DNA from 3 places in the Chryseobacterium electrogenes genome. Region 3 is predicted to be linked to each of the others. Evidence: riboswitches for the same ligand, from Rfam matches in the RefSeq annotation. Region 3 holds a riboswitch; each other region holds the start of a gene.
What was found. Region 3 has a riboswitch for cobalamin ahead of ACQQ6V_RS09080 (TonB-dependent receptor). Riboswitches for the same ligand answer to the same signal wherever they lie in the genome.

Region 1 (3,291 bases), 1.1 Mb from region 3:
CATCAATTCCTAAAACTGAAAAAACGGCTGCTCCAAAGTCTAAAATGAGTGTTATCTCTGCTGATGACTTGGTAAAGAATATTCAGATTGATAAAGATCACGCAGAGAAATTTGGGCACCTTTTAGTTCAGAGTTATGAAGGTCGTATTCAGCCAGTTAATACGCAGGCTTTGGATATTCTGCATAAATTAACAAGCAAAAGTAGCTTTCAACATTTAGATGCTAACCAATGGTTTTTGGCAGCAACAATAGACCCAATGTTTTGGGCTCAGGTTAATATTATAAAAATCGAAACCAGCGGTAAAGTAGGACGTGATCTTGCTAAAATTACTAAAGCAACACCAGAAGGTTTTACAAGTTTGGTAAAGTTGTTTCCTGCTGATGCTAATGGTAATTTACGTTTTGTTTTGGAAGACGAATATAATACGGCATTCCGTAAAAAACCTGTTGAAAAAAGTAAATATGACGAAGCTATAATTAAGCTGAACGATAAAGTACAAGTTCTTAATGCGCTGATGTCTTATCAATATTTTCGTGCTATTCCTGTACAAAACGATGCCAACCACACATGGAACTCTGTGATGACGGCTAATTTTGAAATGGATAAAAATGCTCAAGATGTTTTAGGTCCATATTTATCAACTGTTTTGCTAGCTACACAAAGCGGTAACTGGAAAAAAGCAGATGAAGAACTATTAAAAATACAAGATTATCAGCACAAATGGGGTAAACAAGTAATTCCGCCAGATGCAAAAGTAGAGTTAGAAGTCGTAATGAATAAGATTGATATCAACTTCAAGTTGTTGATCTTCTATACCATTATAGGCTCTTTACTGTTGATTTTAGCCTTTGTAGAATTGTTTAAACCAAGCAAAATTCTTAATCATATCGTTAAAGCTTTAATCTATATTGGAGCAGTTGGTTATGTATTCCATTTCTTGGGATTGATAGCGAGATGGTATATTTCTGGTCACGCACCATGGAGTAACGGTTACGAGGCAATTATCTTCATCTCATGGGTTGGTATTTCTGCAGGTTTTGCATTGTACAGAAACTCAAACGCATTAATTCCTGCTGCAGGTTTCTTAGTGGCTGTAATTATGATGGGATTTGCACATGGTGGCTCGGCTTTAGATCCGCAAATTACGCCGTTAGTGCCAGTACTTAAGTCGTATTGGTTAATTGTTCACGTAGCAATTATTACGTCAAGTTATGGCTTCTTTTCGTTGTCAATGTTAATTGCGGTGATATCATTGTTCTTTTATATCATATCTGGACGTACAATTTTCAAAAAACATAATGACACGACGTTGAAGGAATTAGCAATCGTGAGTGAAATGTCCTTAAGCATTGGACTTTTAGCTTTGACAGTTGGAAACTTTTTAGGCGGTGTATGGGCTAATGAAAGCTGGGGACGTTATTGGAGCTGGGATCCTAAGGAAACTTGGGCATTTATTTCAATAATGATTTACGCTTTTGCATTGCACATGAGATTGGTGCCAGGACTTAGAGGAAGACATATGTTCCATGTGGTGACGATGTTTGCATTTTGTTCTATGGTGATGACTTATTTTGGAGTTAATTACTATTTGACAGGATTACATTCTTATGCTAAAGGTGATCCAATCCCTCTTCCAGCTTGGGTTTATATAGGATTAGGTTTTATGTTATTGTTAAGTATTGTATCATATGTGAGGTACAAACAACTTCATAAAAGTCTAGAAAATAAGAAAGAAGAACGTACGCAAGATCAACCTTAATTAGGTTAAAGCGTTAATATAAAAAGGCATATTCATTGGATATGCCTTTTTTTTGTGCAAGTTTTTGAGATTGATTTTTAACAGTATCTTTACGGCTAATAGGTTTTGAAATAAATTTTGTTTCAATAAAAGGGAATTAGGTTATATGCCTAAGCTGTACCCGCAACTGTAAACTACAAAACGTAATGTCTAAAAATGTCCACTGAAGATAATTTGGGAAGGACGACACAACGATGTGAGCCAGGATACCTGCCTGTTAAAGTATACTTTTTAGGATTAAATAATTTCAATTTAGTCCTTAATAGTTTCGGGAGTTAAACTAATTAATATTTTATATTTATGAAGAAATTATCTACATTTCTTGCCGTTATTGCTATCGGTAGCATTGCTGTAAAAGCGCAAATCATCAATTTTCCTGATGTTAATTTTAAAAAAGCAATCATTAAAGCTTATCCATCTGTTGATGCCAATAAGGACGGAGAAATCTCTCAAGATGAAGCTAAAACACTAACTAATATTAGAGGATTGGCTAATTTACCTAATATCTACGATGCAACAGGAGTAGAGTATTTTACTAATATCACAGAGCTTAATCTTTCTGGGCTTATTAATCTTAATAAAATAGATGTTAGTAGTAATGTAAAACTAGCAACTGTTAATCTTAAAAACAACAAGTTAACAGGTACTTTTGATGCTTCTAACTTGGTTAATTTGACTAATCTAGAGCTGACAGACAACAAGTTTGAAAATATTCTTTTCCCTCAGAATCCTAAGATTAGATTCCTTTACGTTAATAATAACCTGTTGACTAAGGTGGATTTGTCTTCTTTTGCTAGTTTACAACGATTGACATTGGTTAATAATGGGTTAACAGAACTGATTTTCGGTAATAATCCAGAGCTTGTTAATGTGAATATCAACACCAACAAACTATCAGAAGTATCTATAAAAGGTCTTGCTAAACTTAATTGGTTCTCTGTAGAATCTAATCAGTTAACTAATATTTCATTTGAAAATAATCCATTGCTTAAGACTGTTATTGCTAAAAATAATCTGTTGACATCGCTTGATTTTATGGATGGTATTACCAATAATATTACGATACTTAATCTTGAAGGCAATCCAGATTTTAAGTTGATAAAAAAAGACTGTAAAGATCAGATTGTAGAAGTTGCGAATACAATTGTAGAAGATAATTGTTCATCTTTATCAATAGCAGAGACTAAAGATATTATCAAGATTTATCCAACAGTAGTTTCTGATGTTATTAATATTTCGTCGGTTTATCAATCAATAGAATATGAAATTATTGACATGTCCGGAAAAAGAGTAAAAAATGGAGTAGTAGACAAAGGGCAAATCAATCTTAATAACCTATCTCAAGGTACTTATTTCTTAATCTTAATATCAGACAAAATAACATCGAAACATAGATTTATCAAACTATAATTTTCAAAGCTATCTATTGAGATAGCTTTTTTTTATGTTTTGTTTTAAATTTTTTATATCTTTATGATATCAAATCAATATT
Region 2 (3,291 bases), 550 kb from region 3:
GTTCACTGGGCTTACCATTGCTAACCTCGCTATGGTACCATTGGTTACCTATATTGGTCATATCTATCATTGGCGCTGGTATTTTGCAATTGTTGGTGTGATAGGTATTATTACGATTTTATCCATACGTCTGTGGCTTCCTAATCTGGAAAATCAAAACAAAACAAATTTCTTAACAGAACTGAAATTTTTAAAAAATAAAGAATCATGGTATGTCCTAACCATTACTGCAATTGGCTTTGGAGGACTATTCACATGGTTCAGCTATATTGCTCCTTTAATGACACAAGTCTCCGGAATTCAAGAAAGTAACATGGCTTATATCATGATTCTTGCTGGTGCTGGGATGGTCGTTGGTAATCTAGCAGGTGGATACATTACAGATAAAATGGGTGCGCCAAAAACAGCCATAATCTTATTATTTACAATGATGCTGTTATTATTAGCCGTTTTCTTATTAGCAGAATACACTATTATTTCTTTGATTTTAACCTTTTTGTGTGGTGCATTGTCAATGTCTATAGCGGCACCTCTCAATATTATGATTATGAAATCAGCTCCAGGAGCAGAAATGATGGCAGCAGCCTTTATGCAAGCTGGATTTAATATCGCCAATGCATTGGGAGCTTTACTAGGAGGCATACCTTTAATCTACGGACTCTCCTACGCCTACCCTTCATTAATAGGTGTTGGGATGACATTTTTAGGATTATTATTTGCCTTACAATACTTTAACTTATATGCTAAAAAAGACAATAAATAAGCTCAACAAAGGTCAATAACAATCACAATAAAACAAAAATGGTTACCGAATAATCGATAACCATTTTTTTATGATTAATACTTTTCAAATATTAAAAGTGTACTTATAATTATACCTCAAGAATCCGTACAATTAATTCTGAAAAATCTTCTGTGGCTTTTTATCTTCATCTATGGCAACCAGAGTAAAATCTCCAGACACCGCTTTTTCTCTAGTTTCGGCGTACATTTCTTCTACAAAAATCTCTACATTTACCTTTAGGCTAGAGTTGCCCACATACTTTACTTTCCCAATAAGCTCTACCAAAGTATCTGCAGGGATTGGTTTTTTAAAATCAATGCGATCACAGCTCACCGTTACAAATGATTTTCTCGCAAATCTAGTCGCAGTCATAAAAGCCACTTCATCCATCATCTCCATTACTTTACCGCCAAACATCGTGTTATGGTGATTAGTTGTGTTAGGAAAAACCACTTTAAAAACGTGGGTTTGAGATTCTTTAATTTTGTCTTCGTAATTCATTTCCTTTTTTTAGAATTAAACAGTTAAACGATTGAAATGAATAGAAATCCGTTTCGTTTTCTACTTCAAATCGCGAAAGATTTTGGGGATCCGACTTTGCCAATTAACATAACGGTTGCGCGACAGCTCGTGAGTTACACACGATTCACCCATTTTTTTTAATGCTGCAAAGATATATCTTAGAAACATCAATCAAAAATTTTTGTAGATCAGAATTTAATATTCGAAAAGTTAAACCCAATCACCACTCCTATTCTTCTCTCTTGATGGGATGGCGGAAAAAAGTTTTCAGAATAACCAATGTTGATGTTAAACATAATCTTTCGATAAGCATGAAGGATTTATAAAATTTTGTGATTTCTCATTATCAATATTAACCATCCTGAATTTCAATATTATAAATTCCAAAGACCACATCTCCAATGGAGGGAATTTTATCCCCTTTCACTACGCTATATTTCTTAAAATTGAATATCTTTAAAGCATTAAATTCATTAATATAAATCTTGTCCTTTAGCCTAAGCAAAGGATTAAAACAAAATAATAAAATGACTTTTCAAGAGCAAATACAACAAGGCATTCCCACCGAATTACCTCAGCCAAAACCATACGATATCAATATTAATCACGCACCAAAACGCAAAGAAATCTTAACGGATGAAGAGAAAAAACTCGCTCTTAAAAACGCTTTACGTTATTTCGAACCTGAGTTTCATGCAGAATTGTTGCCGGAATTTAAGGAAGAATTAGAGAAATATGGTAGAATATACATGTATCGTTTTCGTCCGGATTATGAAATGAAAGCGAGAGATATCGCAGAATATCCGGGAAAATCTGAGCAGGCAAAAGCCATTATGCTGATGATTCAGAACAATCTAGATTATGCTGTGGCTCAACATCCGCATGAGCTCATTACTTACGGTGGAAACGGTGCAGTGTTCAGCAATTGGGCGCAGTATCTTCTAACGATGAAATATCTGTCTGAGATGACGAACGAGCAAACGTTGACAATGTATTCTGGTCATCCGATGGGATTGTTTCCTTCGCACAAAGATGCGCCAAGAGTTGTAGTGACCAATGGAATGATGATCCCTAATTATTCCAAACCTGATGATTGGGAGAAGTTCAATGCGTTGGGCGTTACGCAATATGGGCAGATGACGGCAGGCAGCTATATGTACATCGGTCCGCAGGGAATTGTGCATGGAACAACTATTACCGTTTTGAATGCATTCAGAAAGATTAATAAAGAGCCCAAAGGTAGATTATTTGTCACGTCAGGATTGGGCGGAATGTCGGGCGCGCAGCCAAAAGCGGGTAATATTGCAGGTTGCGTGACAGTGATTGCAGAAGTTAATCCCAAGATTACCAAAATCCGTCACGATCAAAAATGGGTGAATGAGATTCACGAAAATCTTGATGAATTGGTACAAAGAGTCAGAAATGCGCAAGAAAATAAAGAAACCATTTCTCTCGCCTACTTAGGAAATATCGTGGATGTTTGGGAGAAATTTGATTCAGAAAACCTAAGAATAGACATTGGATCAGACCAGACGTCCCTTCATAATCCTTGGGCGGGCGGTTATTATCCTGTTGGGATTTCGTTTGAAGAATCCAATACCATGATGGCAGAAAATCCTGAATTATTCAAAGAAAAAGTACAGGAAACTTTACGAAGACACGCTGCTGCTATTAATAAGCACACCGAAAAAGGAACCTATTTCTTCGATTATGGCAATGCCTTTTTGTTGGAAGCATCCAGAGCTGGCGCGGATGTCATGTCTAGCAATCCGACTTTGGGAAGAGAGTTCAAATTTCCTTCTTATGTGCAGGATATTATGGGGCCGATGTGTTTTGATTATGGTTTCGGGCCGTTCCGTTGGGTTTGCACCAGTGGAAAGCCAGAAGATTTACAGAAAACAGATGATATCGCTTGCCGAGTTTTAGAAAAAATGATTAGCCAATCGCCATCAGAAATCCAACAGCAGATGCAGGATAATATCACG
Region 3 (3,291 bases):
GCTCTTCGCGGACAATCGTCTCGTCCGTTCGGCAAGCAGAAAATAGGCTTAAAATGATGAGTAAAAAGTATATTTTTTTCATAACGTAAAACTTAAGATGAGTTTAAATTGTCTTCCTGGCATTGGCATATTAATCACGACATCATAATATTGATTGAAAATATTATTGACTTCAAAGCTGGCTTTAGCTTGGTGAGAATTAATTTTTATTTTTTTCTGAATAGATAGATCATGTGTGTACCAAGGCTGAATATAATTGTAAGCGATATTATTTTGGTTAACATCATAGCGCTCTCCAACGTACATAAAACTATAATTGAAACCCCAATCTTTATAATCAGACATTAATGAAAAAGAGCCGCTGTGCCAAGGCGTGTATGGGATTTGGTCTCCATAAAAACTCTCATTTTTATCACTAAAATCTCTTGCTTGTTGATAAGTATAGCTTACGAGAGGTCTTAATTTTACATTACCGATTTTTAGATTAGCTTGGATGTTAACATCTGTACCGATGATTTCTACATTGCCGAGATTCATCATTAACCAGCGGAACATACTGCCGTTGGGTGCTGCGATAATTTTATTTTCGACCTTATTATAATAGGCATCTACTTTAGCATAAAAAGATTGAAGAATACCGGTGTCTAAAGATTTTTGATACGTAAACCCAACGTTATATTGATTGGTGAATTCTGGTTTCAAAAATGTATTTCCAATATTGGTATAATAAAGGTCATTGAAAGTTGGCATCCTAAAAACTCTTTTGTAGAAAGCTCTTAAGGTTAAAGAAGGATTTTCTAACGGTTGATAACTCGCAAAGAAAGCTGGCGTCCATTCGGTTTTATCTGGAGATTTGGTATTTAACGCTACATTTTCATGGACAAAAGTACCAAGGACACTTCCTAATAATTTAAGACGATTCCATTGATAAGTTGATGCAAAAGATACTAATGTTGTATAACGTTCTGGATAAGAAAATAGCTTAAGATCCGCATCTAGATTGTTATACTGGAAATCTGCAGAAGCGCTCACGTCCCAATTGGGCGTTATCGAGTAAAGATTGGATGACGATACATAGACTTCTCGTTGGATGTATTGATTTTGGATTTTAATAGAAGAAATTGTATCAATATAATGCGAATAATCGTAAGCGAACTTAGCCTTTAATTGAGTCTCTAATTTCGGGAATATTTTTTTCTTGAAGTTGGCTTGTACAAAGTAGCTGTCTTCTGTCAATCGTTGTCCACGACCGCCAAATCTTCCGTTAACAATTGCCGCAGGAATGCCTCTGTCGGACAAATAAGCGTAGCCACGTACTGCCCAATTGCCGTTGCGCAGAGCTCCGTTAAGGCTGGTTTCTATTCGTTTGAATTTTACATCGCCATCATGTCTTTTAGCAATAGTATCATAAGCCACGCCGCCGTCTGGATATTTCTTTTTGTATCTGAAACGATACACGCCATCACTTTCTAAAAATTCTGAACTTAAAGTCGCTGATATTTTATCCGAAATTTTTTGTTCTAATCTAAAGGAAGGATTGAAGAGCGCGATGCTATAATTCTTATTCCGAAGTGTAAGATTGGTCGTTCTTCCGTTTTTGAAAATAGGATTTTTTGGTTGAAGATAGATCGATCCTGATGAGCCGAAATCTTTAGCTGGCTGAAAAATCTCACTTTTTTGACCATTGTAAAGAGAGATTTCTTCTAAGTCATCCAGAGAAAATCTACCAAGATCTATCACGCCGTTTTGAGCATTACCTAATTGGATACCGTCATAGAAAACACCCACGTGTTGTGTACCCATGCTTCGGATGTTGATGGTTTTCAGCCCTGCAAAACCGCCGTAATCTTTGATTTGTATTCCGGAAAAATAGCGTAGTGCATCGGCAACATTTTGAGAATTTAAGCGTTCTAATGTTTCACCAGATAATGTCTGTGCAGGTAATATTTCTTTAAAGCTTTTTTTCTTTAATTCGATTTGATAGATGGCAATAATGGTGTCTTTACTTTGTTGAGAATAACAAAATAGGGTGGGAGTTGTCAGTAAAACTATCCACAAAAAACGCAACCGAAATAAAGTTAATTCCATAGCCAAATTATTAGTTTGGCGCTGTATGGGTAAAAGGAAATATCGAGCAAAGATAGTTTACTCTTATTGATATGTCTTGTAACTTTACTCCACGAAAGCGTCAAACGTTATTGTTCTGGCAGGTCTTCTGACTTACTTCATTTTTGATGTCCTTCCCATTTATAGAAAATAAACAGTGGATAAATAATCAAAAACTTGGGTGTGAAGCTTACAGCAGCGGGTCTGTTATGGGTTTTCACCATATTCCCTATTAAGTGCTTTTTACGGCTCACCAAAACGGGATAAAGATAAACTTTATATTTTAAATATTTTTCTTATTTTAATGCATCGTCAAGAAGCTGATTATTCCTAATGCAATTATTAAGAAAGTAAATGCAAAGAAGTTACAAGTCCAAATGATAAAGCCAACGATAATACTTGTAAAGCGCGAGGATTTGTAGACTCTGTGATGCGCAACATAAAAATAGATTGCCATATATATCAGGATGGCGATCATTATTATTGCAATTATCGGATTGAAAAATGCATAGTCTGATAGGATATTAGTAAGTCTTAATAAAACCCCGAAAAGCAGTATGCTTACCAGCAAGAAAGAAAAGTAATGTAAGGTGAAAATCCCATGATCAAAATACCACCATTTTTTTTTACGATGGAAAATCCATAAAAATAATGCGAAAACCGGTAAGTATATAAATAATGCTTTTGGTAAGTTATGAAATGCGTTTTCGGCCAGGCTTTTAAAAATTTCTCCTTTTTTTACTCCTTTTTCTTTGAGCTCGAAAAGCTTTTTGGCAAATGCTTCATCAAGCATACTAAAGAGTCCTGTCCTGTCTTTATTCCCTTTTTTGTATTCCTCAAACGTTTTATAACCTTTATATGTAGTGTCATCAGCAATTTTATTTTGCATGTCTAGCGAGTTTTCAAAACCTTTTTGGAATTCGCTGGTCTTAGGGTCATCTAATACTTTTTGTGCGTAATCAAATTTAGCAACCATTGCAGAATCTTTCTCATTTTGTTTTTGGAATTCAATTGCTTTGGATGCTTGCTTTGTAAACTGCTCTGTACCTTTAGCGTACTCTGCTTTTTCTTTGTCAGATTTTTTGTCGTAATTAATTTTAAAAGGAGGAAACACCGCAAAGATGAAGAATGTAATAAAACTTATGAAAATATACAGTTTAACAGGCGGGACAAAGGCTTGCCGCT

Region 1: linked by a shared signal. The riboswitch ahead of ACQQ6V_RS04040 (T9SS type A sorting domain-containing protein) and the one ahead of ACQQ6V_RS09080 (TonB-dependent receptor) in region 3 are both predicted to bind cobalamin.
Region 2: linked by a shared signal. The riboswitch ahead of ACQQ6V_RS06575 (acyl-CoA thioesterase) and the one ahead of ACQQ6V_RS09080 (TonB-dependent receptor) in region 3 are both predicted to bind cobalamin.

Annotation. Positions count from the first base shown of each region.
Region 1 is NZ_JBNPPB010000002.1:894,435-897,725, forward strand. It holds gene ACQQ6V_RS04035 (cytochrome c biogenesis protein) at 1-1,760, shown strand, start outside; cobalamin riboswitch at 1,844-2,031, shown strand; gene ACQQ6V_RS04040 (T9SS type A sorting domain-containing protein) at 2,100-3,209, shown strand.
Region 2 is NZ_JBNPPB010000002.1:1,423,994-1,427,284, forward strand. It holds gene ACQQ6V_RS06570 (MFS transporter) at 1-763, shown strand, start outside; gene ACQQ6V_RS06575 (acyl-CoA thioesterase) at 896-1,285, opposite strand; adenosylcobalamin-variant (AdoCbl-variant) riboswitch at 1,362-1,451, opposite strand; gene hutU (urocanate hydratase) at 1,834-3,291, shown strand, end outside.
Region 3 is NZ_JBNPPB010000002.1:1,975,518-1,978,808, reverse strand. It holds gene ACQQ6V_RS09085 (YncE family protein) at 1-82, opposite strand, end outside; gene ACQQ6V_RS09080 (TonB-dependent receptor) at 79-2,088, opposite strand; cobalamin riboswitch at 2,189-2,379, opposite strand; gene ACQQ6V_RS09075 (DUF3667 domain-containing protein) at 2,408-3,291, opposite strand, start outside.